2 regions of the Sphingomonas sp. AP28 genome follow, and region 2 is predicted to be linked to the other one. Evidence: riboswitches for the same ligand, from Rfam matches in the RefSeq annotation. Region 2 holds a riboswitch; the other holds the start of a gene.
What was found. A riboswitch is a leader RNA that binds a small molecule or an ion and turns the genes downstream of it on or off. The one in region 2 is predicted to bind thiamine pyrophosphate.
Positions count from the first base shown of each region.

Region 1 (6,860 bases), 1.1 Mb from region 2:
GTCGCGTTGACCTGCGCGCCGCCCTGGTCGAGCACGGTCGCGAGCTGGCGGTTGCGGAACTTGTAGTGGAAGCCGGTCACCGAGGCGGAGAGCTGCTCGCCGATGAAGCGATAGCCGATCTCCTGCGACACCGAATATTCGTTCTTGAGCGCGTTCGTCCCCTGCACGACGACTTCGCCACCGTAATAACTGTTGTAGAGCGTGAACTCGTTGGGCGTGCGGAAGTTGGTGGTGATGTTGGCGAACAGCTGCTGGCGATCGTCGATCCGGTAGTGGATCGCGGCGCGGGGCAACGCGGCGAAACTGTCGTTGCGCACCTTGTCCTGCGGCCCGGGCAGGTAGTTGCGGCCGTTGCGCAGGACGTTGACACCCTTGAATCCCGCGTCGATCGTCAGCCGCGGCGTCAGTGCGATGCTGTCGGCGAGGAAGAAGCCTTTCGTGACGGTGACGGTGCGCTGGTTCTCGTAGGCGAGCAGGCGGCCGTCGACGGTACGGATCGCCTTTGCGCGGTAGCCCCAGCGGTCGGTCGGCTGCCCATCGGCGTCGACCGAGGTGTAGGACTGCGTGACGCGGTCGGTGCCGTAGTCGAACCAGAGCCCGGCGGTGACCGTGTGTGTGCCGGTCTTGAAGGTCAGCTTGCTGACGTTGCCGGTGCGCATCTGGTCACCGGTATAGTTGCCTAGCACGGTCGCAACGCCGTCGACTGCCCCCGGCAGCGCGATCGGCTGCGCCAGTTCCTCGGTGCCGAGGAAATTGCCTTCGGTGGTCAGCTGCGTGCCGTAGGGCGAGTTGCCGTAGCCGAACTGGAGGTAGGTGGTGGTGTCGAGCGCGAGGCGATCGGTCAGCACCAGATGCACCGGCGCGGAGGCGTAGAGGTTGCGGAACGGCGCGCGGTACAGCCGCCAATAGTTGGTGTTCCCCTCCGTGTAGCGTTTGTCGTAATTGAAGCCGCGACCCTGCGCGTTCCACTCGGCCAGCGTCGGGCTCGGGTAGCTCGACGAGTTCGCATCGTTGTAGGACAGCGCAAGGCTGGCGCGGTTGCCGGCGCCCCATTCGTTGAGCAGCTTGGCGTCGATATGCTGGCGCGTGTCGAAACCGGCACCCCGCCAATTGTCGGCGCGGGTGTTCGAATAGGACAGGAACGCCTTCAGCCCGGTGTTGCCGATCGTCCCGCTATCGATGCGGAAAAAGCCGCGTCGCGCCGAATAGCTGCCGAGCGACAGGTCGACGAGTGCGCCGGGACGCGCCTTCGGATCGTCCAGCGACAGCGACAACAGCCCGCCCGCGCCGCCCAATGTCGGTGAATCGATATCGACAGATCCTTGCGCCAACGAGATGCGCTTGAGGTTCTCGGGGTCCGCGAACTGCGACGGATAGGCGTAATAATAGCCGATGTCGTTTTGCGGCGCGCCCTCCATCAGCACGCCGATCTCGTCCTGGCCGAGCCCCCGCAACGTGAGGCTGGAACTCGTCGACAGGCCGTACGGGTCGCTCGACGCGACGTTCGCGCCGGGCAACAGCGTCACCAGCTGGAACGCGTTGAGCGTCGGCGCCTGCTTGACGATGAAGTCGGCCGAAATCGCACTTTGCGCGCGCGGCACCTTCTGGTCGGGGAGCAGGCCGGCCGGATCCTGCTTGCCGACAACCCGTATTTCAGCGGGTTCGCCGGGATCAGCCACCTGCGCATTTGCCGACAATGCGGCGAGGCTCGTCGCCAGGGACAGCACGACACAGCCTAAAAGCCTACGCTCGCGCCCAACGGAAGTCACAACACAACCAGCAGTTAAAAACGTCACGTCCACTCCAATCGGAGGGACGACGGGCCAGCCGCAGACCCTCCCTACGCCGGTATAAGCCGGATCAGGTTCAGCGGGTCATGGGCTGCTGCCCACCTCTCAGCCGCGCATGAGCGGCCCCCCGGGGATGCGTTTCGCTTAGGCGGTTGGGCGGGCGGTGGAAAGCGCTATCGCGTTGATCTGGCTGGAGTGTCGCACGCCGTGCGCTGGCGAACCTCGAGACCCTCCCCAAGAACGGCGCGCAGCGGCCGGCCTACCCAGAAAACATGCTGTGAAAACAAGGTAGGCCGACCGCCTCGGCAGCTCGACGAACGAGCAGCGCCCGGGTCGGCAAGGGAGTGCCAACGCCGCAGCGATATTACAAATACGTTGCAGCGCGGCATTTAGACTCATCGCGCCTTAAATTGTCTCGCCGGCAGCGACAGTTGGCGAGGTTAGGCGCGACCCTCGCGGCGCTTGATCTCGCCCAGCAGCGCCTCGGCCACCGGGTTGCCGACCTCGCCGCCCGACTGTTCGTACGCGCCCGCAAGCTCGGCGTCCGTCGCGCCTTGCAGCAGCGCGTTCACTTCGGCGTTGAAGTCGTCGACCTCACCCGCTGCAGCATCGGCAGCATCCTCGCTCGTCACGGTCGGCTCCGCACCAGCGGCTGGAGCGTGTGCCATCACGGCATCCTGCTTGAAGACGTCGAAGGCTTCGGCGGCTTCGTTGCGTTCCTCGATCGCGATTTCGAGGCGGGTGAACAGGTCGAGCTGCGGTGCGGTGTTTTCCATGGCGCCAGCTTATCCGCGCGAACACGGTCCAGGCAACTCGTTCGCGCACGGCCGCTGCTCGAAGCGAGAACGTACCAGGAATCTCTATGATCTAAAGCAACTCGTGAGACTTCCAGCCGGAACGTCCGTTCTGCCCTTCAAGCCGCCGACCTGGAACCAGCGATCGGGTGCAGCAGGGAGAGACCATGACCGCGATCCGAGCCGCCGAACCGTATGACCTGTCCCGGTTGATGGCGTTCGATTCCTTTCCCGGAGACCGGATCGCGGAGATCGTCGAGCGCCGTATGCTGGTCGCCGAAGTGGATGGCGTCATCGCAGGCTATATCGCGTGGCAGACCGGCGGATGCATCGGCATGGACTATGTGAACAAACTGGTCGTCGACCCCGACTATCGTCGCCACGGGATCGCCCAATCGTTGATAGCCGAACTGAAATCGATCTTGAACGGCCGGGTTTTCATTTCAGCGGGTGCCGACAACAGCGCAGCGGTCGGACTTTTGAGGCTTACCAACTGGCAACCGGCGGGGCAGATCGTCGGTTTACGTCCGGCAAACGAACCAGAGATATTTTACTACCGCGATTTATGAGTCGAGAGACGGGCAGACGTGTAAGGTAGAGATACCGTATTCTAGAATTAGCGGGCCGAAACGTTATTTTTGCGGGACTAGCCGAAGAGACAACTTCTGTAGTCAGACGTTGCGGTCGGTATATTCGGATATGCCACAACGGATGCTAAATCCCGATCAACGGCTTCGCGAGCATCTTGAGGATGCCCTGGTGGAGGCGGATGCGCTTGGCCAGACTGTCGTCGCCGCGCTGATCTCCGAAGCGCTCGATGCAATGACATACTCACGACCTTAAGGGATCGTAGAGCGAAGCCTGCGTGTTGGGCGACAATGGTACCGCAATTCCCGCAAGCTTCGAACGTCCCGTCACTACAATCCTGGTCGGAGGCGCCTCGCGTTCGTCGGATGAACGCAGCCGACATCCGACCAAGCGGGCGTTACGTCCTCTGCTGGCTGCAACAGGCGTTGCGTGCCCGCGACAATCCGGTGATCGACGCGGCGATTCACCTCGGCAACGAGCTTGGCCTGCCCGTCCTCGTCTACCACGGACTGCGCGAGGATTACCCCTACGCGTCCGATCGCCTTCACCGCTTCATTCTGGGTGCGAGCCGCGATCTGGCGCGAGACTGTCGCCAGCGCGGTCTTGCCTGCGTCCAGCATGTCGACCGCGACGACGCGCGCGAGAAGGGCCTTGTCTACCGTCTGGCCGCCGACAGCGCCGCGGTATTCGTCGAGGACCAGCCGACCTTCGTCGCGCGCTGGCAGTCGGACCGCGTCGCCGCCCGCACCGACGTCGCGATGTTCGCGGTCAACGCCGCCTGCGTGGTGCCACCCGCGGTGCTCGGCGACGGCATCGGCTCGACGACAGCGTTCCGGCGAAAGCATGAGCCGGTGCGGGGCGACTGGCTGGCGATCGCCGATCTTCAGCCGGGGGTCGCCGCGTATGACGGCCCCTTGCCCTTCACCTCCGATCGTCTCGAATCCTGTAGCGATGCCGATCTGGACCGTCTGGTCGAGCACGCCGCGATCGACCATTCGCTTGCGCTCAGTCCCGACTTCCCCGCCGGTCGCGACGGTGCGCTGAAGAAGCTCGAACGGCTGATGGACACGGTGCTGCCGACCTATGCGACGACCCGCAACGACGCCACCAAACCTGTCGGCGCAAGCATGCTCTCGCCCTATCTGCACTTCGGCGTGATCGGCCCGCGCGAAGTCATGGCTACCGTCGACGCCGCCGATGCGCCTGCCGCCGCGAAAACCAAGTTCGCCGACGAACTGCTGACATGGCGCGAGTGGTTTCACTACCAAGCCCACGCGCTCCCTTCGCCCGAGCGCTACGACCGCGTATCCGACTGGGCCCGCGAAACGCTCGGGGCGCACGCTTCGGACCCGCGTCCCGAAGTGGAAACGCTAGCCGACTTGCTCGCCGGGACCACGCGAGACGAGACCTGGAACGCCTGCCAGCGCCAGTTCCTGGTCGATGGCTGGATGCACAATAATCTGCGGATGTACTGGGCCAAGCGGATCATCGCCCTGACGCCCGATCCCGAGACCGCATGGGCGACTGCCTGTTACCTGAACGACCGGCTCAGTCTCGACGGGCGCGATCCGTCGACCTACGGCAACATCGCGGCGTCGTTCGGTGCAGGATCGCCCGGCCGCGACGGGCCGCCGATCTACGGCAAGGTGCCGACGCGGTCGGACGGCTCGACCCGACACCGCGACGGTGGCCCGGAGTGGCTTCACGCCGCCGCAACGCGTGCCGCGCCTGAACCTACGCTGCCGTCGAGCCTACCGTCCGCACTTTACCTTACGGGCGAACTGCCCATCTAACCCGAATGCGCGTCGCCGCGCGCTATCGACAGCCCGACCCATTCACCTGCAAGTATGGCGCGCCCGTCAGGTGCAGCGCCGTACACCGGAATTGACCATGACATCGACTGCGCAAGACCGCCCGGAACCTCGTACGACGGGCTATGTCCTGACCAGCAGCGTGACGTTCGCGATGGCCGCCGCTGCCGGCGTCGCGGTCGCCAACATCTATTATAATCAACCGATGCTCGGCGTGATCGAGAAGGATCTGCCGGGCAAGCTGTCCACGCTGATCCCCACCGCGACGCAGCTCGGCTATGCCGCGGGCCTTTTCTTCCTCGTACCGCTCGGCGACCTGATCGAGCGCAAGCGCCTAATCGTGATCCAGTTCGCGGTTCTCGCCGCCGCGCTGGTCGCCGCCGCGATCGCGCCCACCGCGGGGCTCGTCGTGGCCGCATCGCTTCTGGTCGGTATCGCCTCCACGGTCGCGCAGCAGATCGTTCCGCTAGCCGCCAACCTCGCCGCGCCGGACCGACGCGGGGCAACCGTCGGCACGGTCATGTCGGGCCTTTTGTGCGGCATATTGTTGAGCCGAACACTCGCCGGCTTCGTCGCCACGCATGCCGGCTGGCGCGAGATGTTCTGGCTCGGCGTGCCGATGGCGCTCACCGTCGGCCTCTGGATGGCGATCAAGCTGCCCCGCAGCCAGCCCGCCGCTACGCTGTCCTATGGCGGTCTCCTCCGCTCGCTAGTCGGGCTGTGGCGCGAGTTCGGCGCATTGCGGCTGGCGACCGTCACCCAATCGCTGATCTTCGCCGCGTTCACCGCGTTCTGGACCATCCTCGCGCTCAGACTTCAGGAGCCGCGCTATGCGATGGGCGCCGACGTGGCGGGGCTGTTCGGCATCGTCGGCGCAGTCGGCATCTTCGCCGCACCGATCGCCGGACGGTACGCAGATCGAAAGGGCCCGCACATGGTGATCGCGCTCGGCGCAGCGCTGACGCTGGTGTCGTGGATCCTGTTCGGCGTGTGGACGTCGATCGCGGGCATGGTCGTGGGCGTCATCGTGCTCGATTTCGCCGTCCAGAGCGCGCTCGTCTCCAACCAGCACATCGTCTACGCGCTGCGCCCCGAAGCGCGGGCGCGGCTCAACACGATCTTCATGGGCGGGATGTTCCTGGGCGGCGCGGTCGGGTCCGCCGCCGCAACGCAAGCCTGGGCCGCGGCCGGGTGGTCCGGCGTAGTCATGCTCGGCATCGTGCTGACCGCGCTGGCGACGCTGATCCAGACGGCCAGCCTGGTTCGGCGCAAGCGGGCGATCTGACCGATCGCCCGACGCGCTTACAGTCCGATAGAGTAAAGTGCGTGGTGCGCCAGGATGAACAAGGTGCGACGATCCGCGCCACCGATGACGAGTTGCAGCGGACGTTCCGGGACGTCGATACGGCGTAACAGCGAGCCGTCCGGCCGATAGACGAACACCTGTCCATTGGCGACGTACAGGTTGCCAGCCGCATCGCGCGTCGCGCTCTCGCCGCCGCGCGGTGCGACGACCTTGAGGTCCGTCACCCGGCCATTGTCGCCTACGAGACCGCTATACGTGCGGTTCTCCGACCCGTTGGTCAGCACCACCCGCTCGCCGGGGGGCGCCGTGACGAACCCGTAAGAGTCGAGCGTATCGGACCAGCGCCAACCCTGATGATCGTCCGGCCCCTGGTTCCACACGCGGAACGCCGGCAGCACCAGCGAACCGTCGGGCGAGACATATTCCTGCGCCTTCGCCTCGCCCATCTTGCCGGTGAAGAAATCGGCGAGCGGTGGATATTGGTACGTCGTCGGATCGATCCGGTCGGCGAACTCGCCGTTCGCCCAGACGTTGACGGGCAGCACCGTCGCCGCACCGCGTCTCGCCTTGG
Region 1 covers NZ_CM155283.1:1,479,009-1,485,868, forward strand. Annotated here, with positions in the region: gene AC1MH0_RS06690 (TonB-dependent receptor) at 1-1,697, opposite strand, end outside; TPP riboswitch at 1,821-1,930, opposite strand; gene AC1MH0_RS06695 (hypothetical protein) at 2,231-2,566, opposite strand; gene AC1MH0_RS06700 (GNAT family N-acetyltransferase) at 2,752-3,153, shown strand; gene AC1MH0_RS06705 (hypothetical protein) at 3,296-3,427, shown strand; gene AC1MH0_RS06710 (deoxyribodipyrimidine photo-lyase) at 3,538-4,965, shown strand; gene AC1MH0_RS06715 (MFS transporter) at 5,063-6,268, shown strand; gene AC1MH0_RS06720 (glycosyl hydrolase family 28-related protein) at 6,286-6,860, opposite strand, start outside.
Region 1: another riboswitch for thiamine pyrophosphate. It lies ahead of AC1MH0_RS06690 (TonB-dependent receptor); the one in region 2 lies ahead of thiC (phosphomethylpyrimidine synthase ThiC).

Region 2 (6,860 bases):
CTCGGACTTCCTGCGTGATCTTCATCGAGCAGAATTTTGGGCCGCACATCGAGCAGAAGTGGGCGGTCTTGGCACCTTCCGCCGGCAACGTCTGGTCGTGGTATTGTTCGGCTGTGTCGGGGTCGAGGGAGAGGTTGAACTGGTCTCTCCAGCGGAACTCGAACCTTGCGCGGGAGAGGGCGTCGTCGCGCATCTGGGCGGCGGGGTGGCCTTTGGCGAGGTCGGCGGCGTGGGCGGCTAGTTTGTAGGTTACTACGCCGACCTTGACGTCGTCGCGGTCGGGGAGGCCGAGATGCTCCTTTGGCGTGACGTAGCAGAGCATCGCGGTGCCGTACCAGCCGATCATCGCGGCGCCGATGCCGCTGGTGATGTGGTCGTAGCCGGGGGCTATGTCGGTGGTGAGCGGCCCTAGCGTGTAGAAGGGCGCTTCGCCGCAGACTTCAAGTTGCTTGTCCATGTTCTCCTTGATCTTGTGCATCGGCACGTGGCCGGGGCCTTCGATCATGACCTGGACGTCGCTCTTCCACGCGCGGTGGGTGAGTTCGCCGAGCGTGTAGAGTTCGCTGAACTGCGCTTCGTCGTTGGCGTCGGCGATGCTGCCGGGGCGCAGGCCGTCGCCGAGGCTGTAGGCGATGTCGTACGCCTTCATGATCTCGGTGATCTCGTCGAAGCGCTCGTAGAGGAAGCTCTCCTTGTGGTGGCTGAGGCACCATTTCGCCATGATCGAGCCGCCGCGCGAGACGATGCCGGTGACGCGTTTCGCGGTCATCGGGATGTACGCCAGCCGCACGCCGGCGTGGATCGTGAAGTAATCGACGCCTTGTTCCGCCTGCTCGATGAGCGTGTCGCGGAAGATCTCCCAGGTGAGGTCCTCGGCGACGCCGCCGACCTTTTCGAGCGCCTGGTAGATGGGGACGGTGCCGATCGGGACGGGTGAGTTGCGGAGGATCCATTCGCGGGTGTCGTGGATGTTGCGGCCGGTGCTGAGGTCCATCACCGTGTCGGCACCCCAGCGGATCGACCAGACGAGCTTGTCGACTTCGGCGGCGACGTTGCTGGCGACCGCGGAGTTGCCGATGTTGGCGTTGATCTTGACGAGGAAGTTGCGGCCGATCGCCATCGGTTCGGATTCAGGGTGGTTGATGTTGTTGGGGATGATCGCGCGGCCGCGGGCGATCTCGTCGCGGACGAACTCGGGGGTTACGAAGTCGGGGATCTGCGCGCCGAAGGATTCGCCGTCTCGCTTGTAGTCCTTGAGCATGGCGCGGCCGAGGTTTTCTCGGGTGGCGACGTATTCCATTTCTGGGGTGATGATGCCGCGGCGGGCGTAGTGCATCTGGCTGACGTTGGCGCCGGCGCGCGCGCGGAGGGGGCGCTTGATTGTGGCGGGGAACTGGGGGACGCCGGAGTCTTTGTTACCGCCCTGCACTGCCGCTTGGGCGGTGCGGTCCGTGCCGAGCCGGCTGGCGGCAAGATAGCCGTTGTCTTCGGGGCGGAGTTCTCGGGCTTCGTAGGATTCCACGTCGCCGCGTGCCTCGATCCAGGCGCGGCGGAGTTGGGGGAGGCCGGCGTTGATGTCGATTGTCGCGCGCGGGTCCGTGTAGGGGCCGCTGGTGTCGTAGACGCGTAACGGGGGTTCGCTGCAGCTTGGGTCGAGGACGATCTCGCGCATGGCGACGCGGACGTCTGGGCTGGAGGGGACCGCTACGTGGATTTTCCGGGAGTCTCGGATCGGGCCGGTGGTTACGCCGATGTCTGCGGTCTTGGATTGCGTATCGATGGCCATGCGCTTGCTCCTACGGGTCTCGGAGCGAAGGCTTGCGGTTCTGTGGCGACCGCTCCCTCCCTCCGCCGGTATCAACCGGATCAGGTTCAGCGGGTCGAAGGCTCCTGCCTTCCTCTCAAGCGCGGATAAAGCGCTCCCCCGGGGTGGGGTGAGCATAGGGGGGTTGGGGTGGGGTGCAATGGGGAAATTGGGGGTGCTTCGGACAATCGAGGCGATGACGCTTGGGACTTGCCCTTCGACTTCGCTCACGGCGAACGGGAGCTCTAGCGATCCTCCCCCGCCAGGGGGAGGTGGCTGGCACTTGCCAGACGGAGGGGGCGGTAAGGGATCACCGCTGTTGCGTGGCCCTCCCCCTCCGTCACCTTCGGTGCCACCTCCCCCTGGCGGGGGAGGATCGAGCACATAACGAAAAGGCCGCTACCCTGATTGGGGCAACGGCCTTTTCGATGTGCATATGCGATCACGCCCCCCTCCCCCGTTCGTGCTGAGCGTAGTCGAAGCACCTGCGTTTGGGGCTTACCCTTCGACTTCGCTCAGGGCGAACGGTAGGTGGAGGGTGGTTCTACCTTAAAATCTAAACGACACCGTCCCGCGCAGCGAGTGCCAGCGGAAGTTCTCGTCGCTGCGGCGGAAGGTGGTGCCGCTGGTGTTCGGTGCGATCAGGAACGGGTTGTTCGCCAGCAAGACCGGGCTGCCGGCGAGTGCGGTGCCCGCGGTGACGCTGACGCGGGCGTCGTCGTCCTTGTACTGGTGATAGGTGTATTCCATGCCGATCGAGATGTTCTTGGTCAGCTTCTGCTCGATGCCGCCGCCGCCGACATAGCCCCACTTCTTGTCCGAACCGGTGGCTGCGAACGCGTTGGCGGTGTTGGTGGTGAAGAACAGGTTGTCGATCTTGGCATAGCCGGCGCCGCCGGTGGCGTAGAACAGCGTGTTACGCGCGGCGAGACCGGCGCGGAGGCGGGCCGAGCCTTCCCACTTCAGCTTGCGTGCCATCGTGTAGCTGGCGGGGGTGGTCGAGAAGGCGGCGACGCTGTCGGTGATCTCGGACTTGCCGAATTCGCCGACGATGCCGACCACGAACGCGCCGCGCTGCACGTCGAAGCCTGCACGGCCGTAATACGACCATCCGTCGTCGTCGTTGCGGCAACCATAGGCGGGCACCGCGGTGCGGGCGGAGCCGTTGCAGAAGCCCGGCGAGAAGGCGTTGGCGCCGGTGATCGTGTTGACGCTGTCGCTGAAATTGCCGTCGCCGTTGCGATCGAACAGGATCGACGAGCCGATGTCGTTGTTCTGCACGTCATAGCCGCCGGCTGCGCCGATATAGACGCCCGAGAACGGATTGCGATCGGTGTCGGTGGTCATGTCCTGCGCGGCGGCCGGAACGGCGAAAATGCCCGCGGCGGCGAGACCGGCGAGCATGGTGAGCTTCGTGAATTTGGTCATGTTCGTTCCCCAAACGAGAGGCCGCGACGCGCTGAATGTGCGCCGCGACCCGGATTTTCCTGTTAGCTCGTGATGACGATCACGCGTTGGCGCCGCTCGTGCGCAGCGAGTCGAGGCGGTTATTGGTCCCGTTGGGGAAGAAGCCGCCGCCGATCTTTGCGGTGTTGGTCAGGTAGACGATGTTGTGCACCTGAGCGACCGAGCGGCTGTAGGCCAGGCCGTTGGCGTCGGTGGGCACGATGTTCGAGATGGTCGCATCGGTACCGGTAATGCCCTGATCGATATCGCTCGAGCCATCGAGGCTGTCGCGCGCGTCGCTGATCTGGTTCGCCGCGGTGATGAGCGACGGGATCGGGTTCGGCGTCTGCAGACCCTTGCGGTACAGGATCGTGCGGATCAGCCCTGCGTGATACGCCTCTGCCGCGAGGATGCCGGCGGCCGCCTCGAGATAGGTCTTGTTGGCGATCAGCGGTGCTGCGCCCTTATAGGCCGACACACCGACGTCCTCGAAGATGTACGCGCCGAGCAGGAAGCTGTTGTCGTCGGCATAGGGGTTGAACACACCCGTCGCACCGATGACGCCAGCCGCGCGGGCTGCTGAGGTGAACGCACCCGGAGCGGCTGCCGTGCCGACCGAGATGTCGATCGCGGGCTGGGCGACGGCGGCGCTGCCGAGGGCCGTGCGCAGGAAGGCGACGTGGGCGACTTCGTCGATCGCGATTTCGCGGGCGTATTCACGGACGACCGTGTCCTGGAACGGCACCTGTGCGCCGCCGGTGACGGCACCCTGCGTACCGATGCCGGTCAGCATGTTGGCGTTGAGGCCGACACCGAATGCCGCGAACGCGTAGAATTGCGCTTCGAGATATTCGAGGTTCAGTGCGACGTTGAGCACGTCGGCGTCGTTGAGTGCCGCGACCGGCGCCGGTCCCGGAGTCGGGGTCGGGGCGAGATCGGAATCGTCGCTGCCGCATGCCGACAGGAGCGTCGCGCCGCCGATGGCGAGCGCGGAACCGCCGGCGAAGCGCAGGAAGTTACGACGTTCGTTGCGACGGCTGGCGATCGCGTCGAATATTTCCAGCTTGGTATTGAGATCGGTCATTGGGTTAATCCCCTGAATATCGAAGAAGAGCGTGGAGCGGAGCCGATCGCGATCAGGCTGCTGCCGTGCTCGTCTTGATGTTGCCGTTCATGCCCGACGGGTAGAACCCACCGGCCGATGCCGCACCGCTGTTGAGATAGACGATGTTGAGCACCTGGCTGGCCGAGCGGCTGTACGCGACGCCGTTGCTGTCGAGAGGGACGATGTTCGACACGGTGACGGCAGCCTGCGTGGTCGCCAGGTTGATCGGCGTTGCCTGATACGACGAGATGCCCTGGTCGATATCGTTGGTGCCGAAGATCGTCGTGTTGGCGCCACCGCCGTCGAGGCTGTCGCGTGCGCGCGAGATCGCATCGGCCGAGGTGCGCAGCGACGGAGTCGCGATGCCCTTGCCGTACAGCGTCGTGCGGACGATCGCGGCGTGATACGCCTCGACCGCGAGCAGGCCGGCGGCGGCTTCGAGGTATGCCTTGCTGGTGAGCAGCGGGGCAGCGCCCTTGTAGGCGGTCACGCCGACGTCTTCGAAGATGAACGCACCGAGCAGGAACGCTTCGTCCGAAGCGTAGGGATCGAACGCGGTACCGGCGGGAACGAGACCGGCTGCCTGGGCGGCGGTCGAGAACGCGCTGGTCGGCGTGACGCTGACGTCGATCACCGGCTGCGCGACGGCGGCGGTGCCGAGCGCGGTGCGGAGGAACTTGACGTGGGCGATCTCGTCCTGCGCGATCTCACGTGCGTACTGGCGGACGATCGGGTCGGTAAAATTGACCTGGCGGCCGCCACGGACGGCACCCTGCGTGCCGGTGCCCGAGAGCAGGCTGTTGTCGAGGCCGGTGCCGTAGGCGGCGTAGGAGTAGAACTGCGCCTCGAGATATTCGAGGTTGAGCGCGAAGTTCAGGACGTCCGCATCGGTGATGGTCTGTGCCGACGCCGAGCTGGAGAAGGACAATGCCGTCGCACCGGCCGCGGTCATCGCAGCGGCGCCAAGCGCGGTCTTAAAGAATTCACGGCGTTCGCTGCGGCGTTCCACTCGCGCATCGAGGGCTTCGATAAGGTGCACGCTCTCGGTCATATCAGGGTCCTCCCCTTGGCAGTTGCAGACGTCATAGTTTTTCAAACAATCGAACAGTCCGGACCGAAATAAACCAGACCTTCGTGAAAAGGTCTAGCCTGTAACGCGCTCTATTGCGGGCAGAAAAATGCCGTCCACGGCGAGGAACGTGCGCCGAAGGATTTTGGACGCACGGTTCAAGGGGGTGCGATGAAATAAATTTTAGGTGCGTCGCAGGTCGTCTTTCGCGAGAGTTCGCCGGGGGGAAATTTCGCTGGGGACGGGAGCGTGGCAGGGGGTTGACGCGAGTGCGTTTGGCCCGACGCGTGCGGGATCAGACGTGGGGTAACGGGCACCCCGAGCACGGCCCGAACGGCCTTGACCCGAACGGCCTTGAAAGGAACGCCAACCTATCTTTGCTCGCCCGCCAGGGGGAGGTGGCAGGCGCTTGCCTGACGGAGGGGGCGGAAGGGAGAACGCCTGTTCCGTGTCCTCCCCCTCCGTCGCTTCGCGCCACCTTTCCCTGGCGGGGGAGGAACATTGGGGTCAGTGCTTAGAAGGTGTAGGTCAGCCCCAGCGCGTAGAGCCACTGATCGGCCGAGCCCACGTCGGCGACGATCGGGGTGTTCTTGTACTTGCCGAGCATGCGACCGTAGAGCACGCCCGCGCCGACGCCGAAGCCGTGGCGCAAATCGCCCGAGAGGCTCTGCACGACGAACAGCGAGGCGTTCGCGCGACGGAAGCCACTGTCGTTGACGTCGTAGGTGCGCAGGCCGCTGTTGAGCGAACCGATCGGCGTCACCGCCGCGTAGGTCCGGCCGAAACCCTTGCCGGCATAATCCGCCGACACGCCGAGCGAGACGAGCGTGCGAACCGACAGCGGCGTGGTGTAGTTCACCTGCGGAGTGACGACGTAGCTGTCATAGGTGCCCGAGACGTCGTGGACATAGGCGACGCGCGCGGTGAGCGTGTCGTAGTCGCTGGTGATGACGCCGGTCTTGCCGACGCCGAGATAGCCGCCGATCTCATAGGCAGTGTCGATCTTGCCGAGCGCGCGGACCTGGCGGTTGTCGATATCGCCGGTGCGATCGCGGCGGATGCCGCCGATGACGCCGACTTCGTAGTTGATGCCGACCTCGCCCGTGTTCGGGATCAGATTGACGTAGAGCTGCGTGCCGCGGAGGAAGATGTCATGCCCGCGCACCGTGCCGACGAATGCACCGGCGGGGGTGAAGGAATTGCTGTCCGCGCCTTCGTAATCCGGCATCGACACCACGCCGAGCGCGACCGTCATGCGGTTGTTGTCCCTGGGGTCGGTGATCGTCGGCGACGGGTTGGGGTCCGTCTGGGCGAAGGCGGGCGTGGCGATCGCCAGCACCGCGGTTGCGGCAGACGTAAAGAGAGTGAATGCGCGCAAGGAAATGCTCCGGAGAAAAAGGTTCCACGTCGAAACGCGGTGAAACCAATTTCGGTCC
Region 2 covers NZ_CM155283.1:2,555,305-2,562,164, reverse strand. Annotated here, with positions in the region: gene thiC (phosphomethylpyrimidine synthase ThiC) at 1-1,786, opposite strand, end outside; TPP riboswitch at 1,827-1,937, opposite strand; gene AC1MH0_RS11735 (outer membrane protein) at 2,354-3,232, opposite strand; gene AC1MH0_RS11730 (ferritin-like domain-containing protein) at 3,312-4,334, opposite strand; gene AC1MH0_RS11725 (ferritin-like domain-containing protein) at 4,387-5,406, opposite strand; gene AC1MH0_RS11720 (MipA/OmpV family protein) at 5,939-6,802, opposite strand.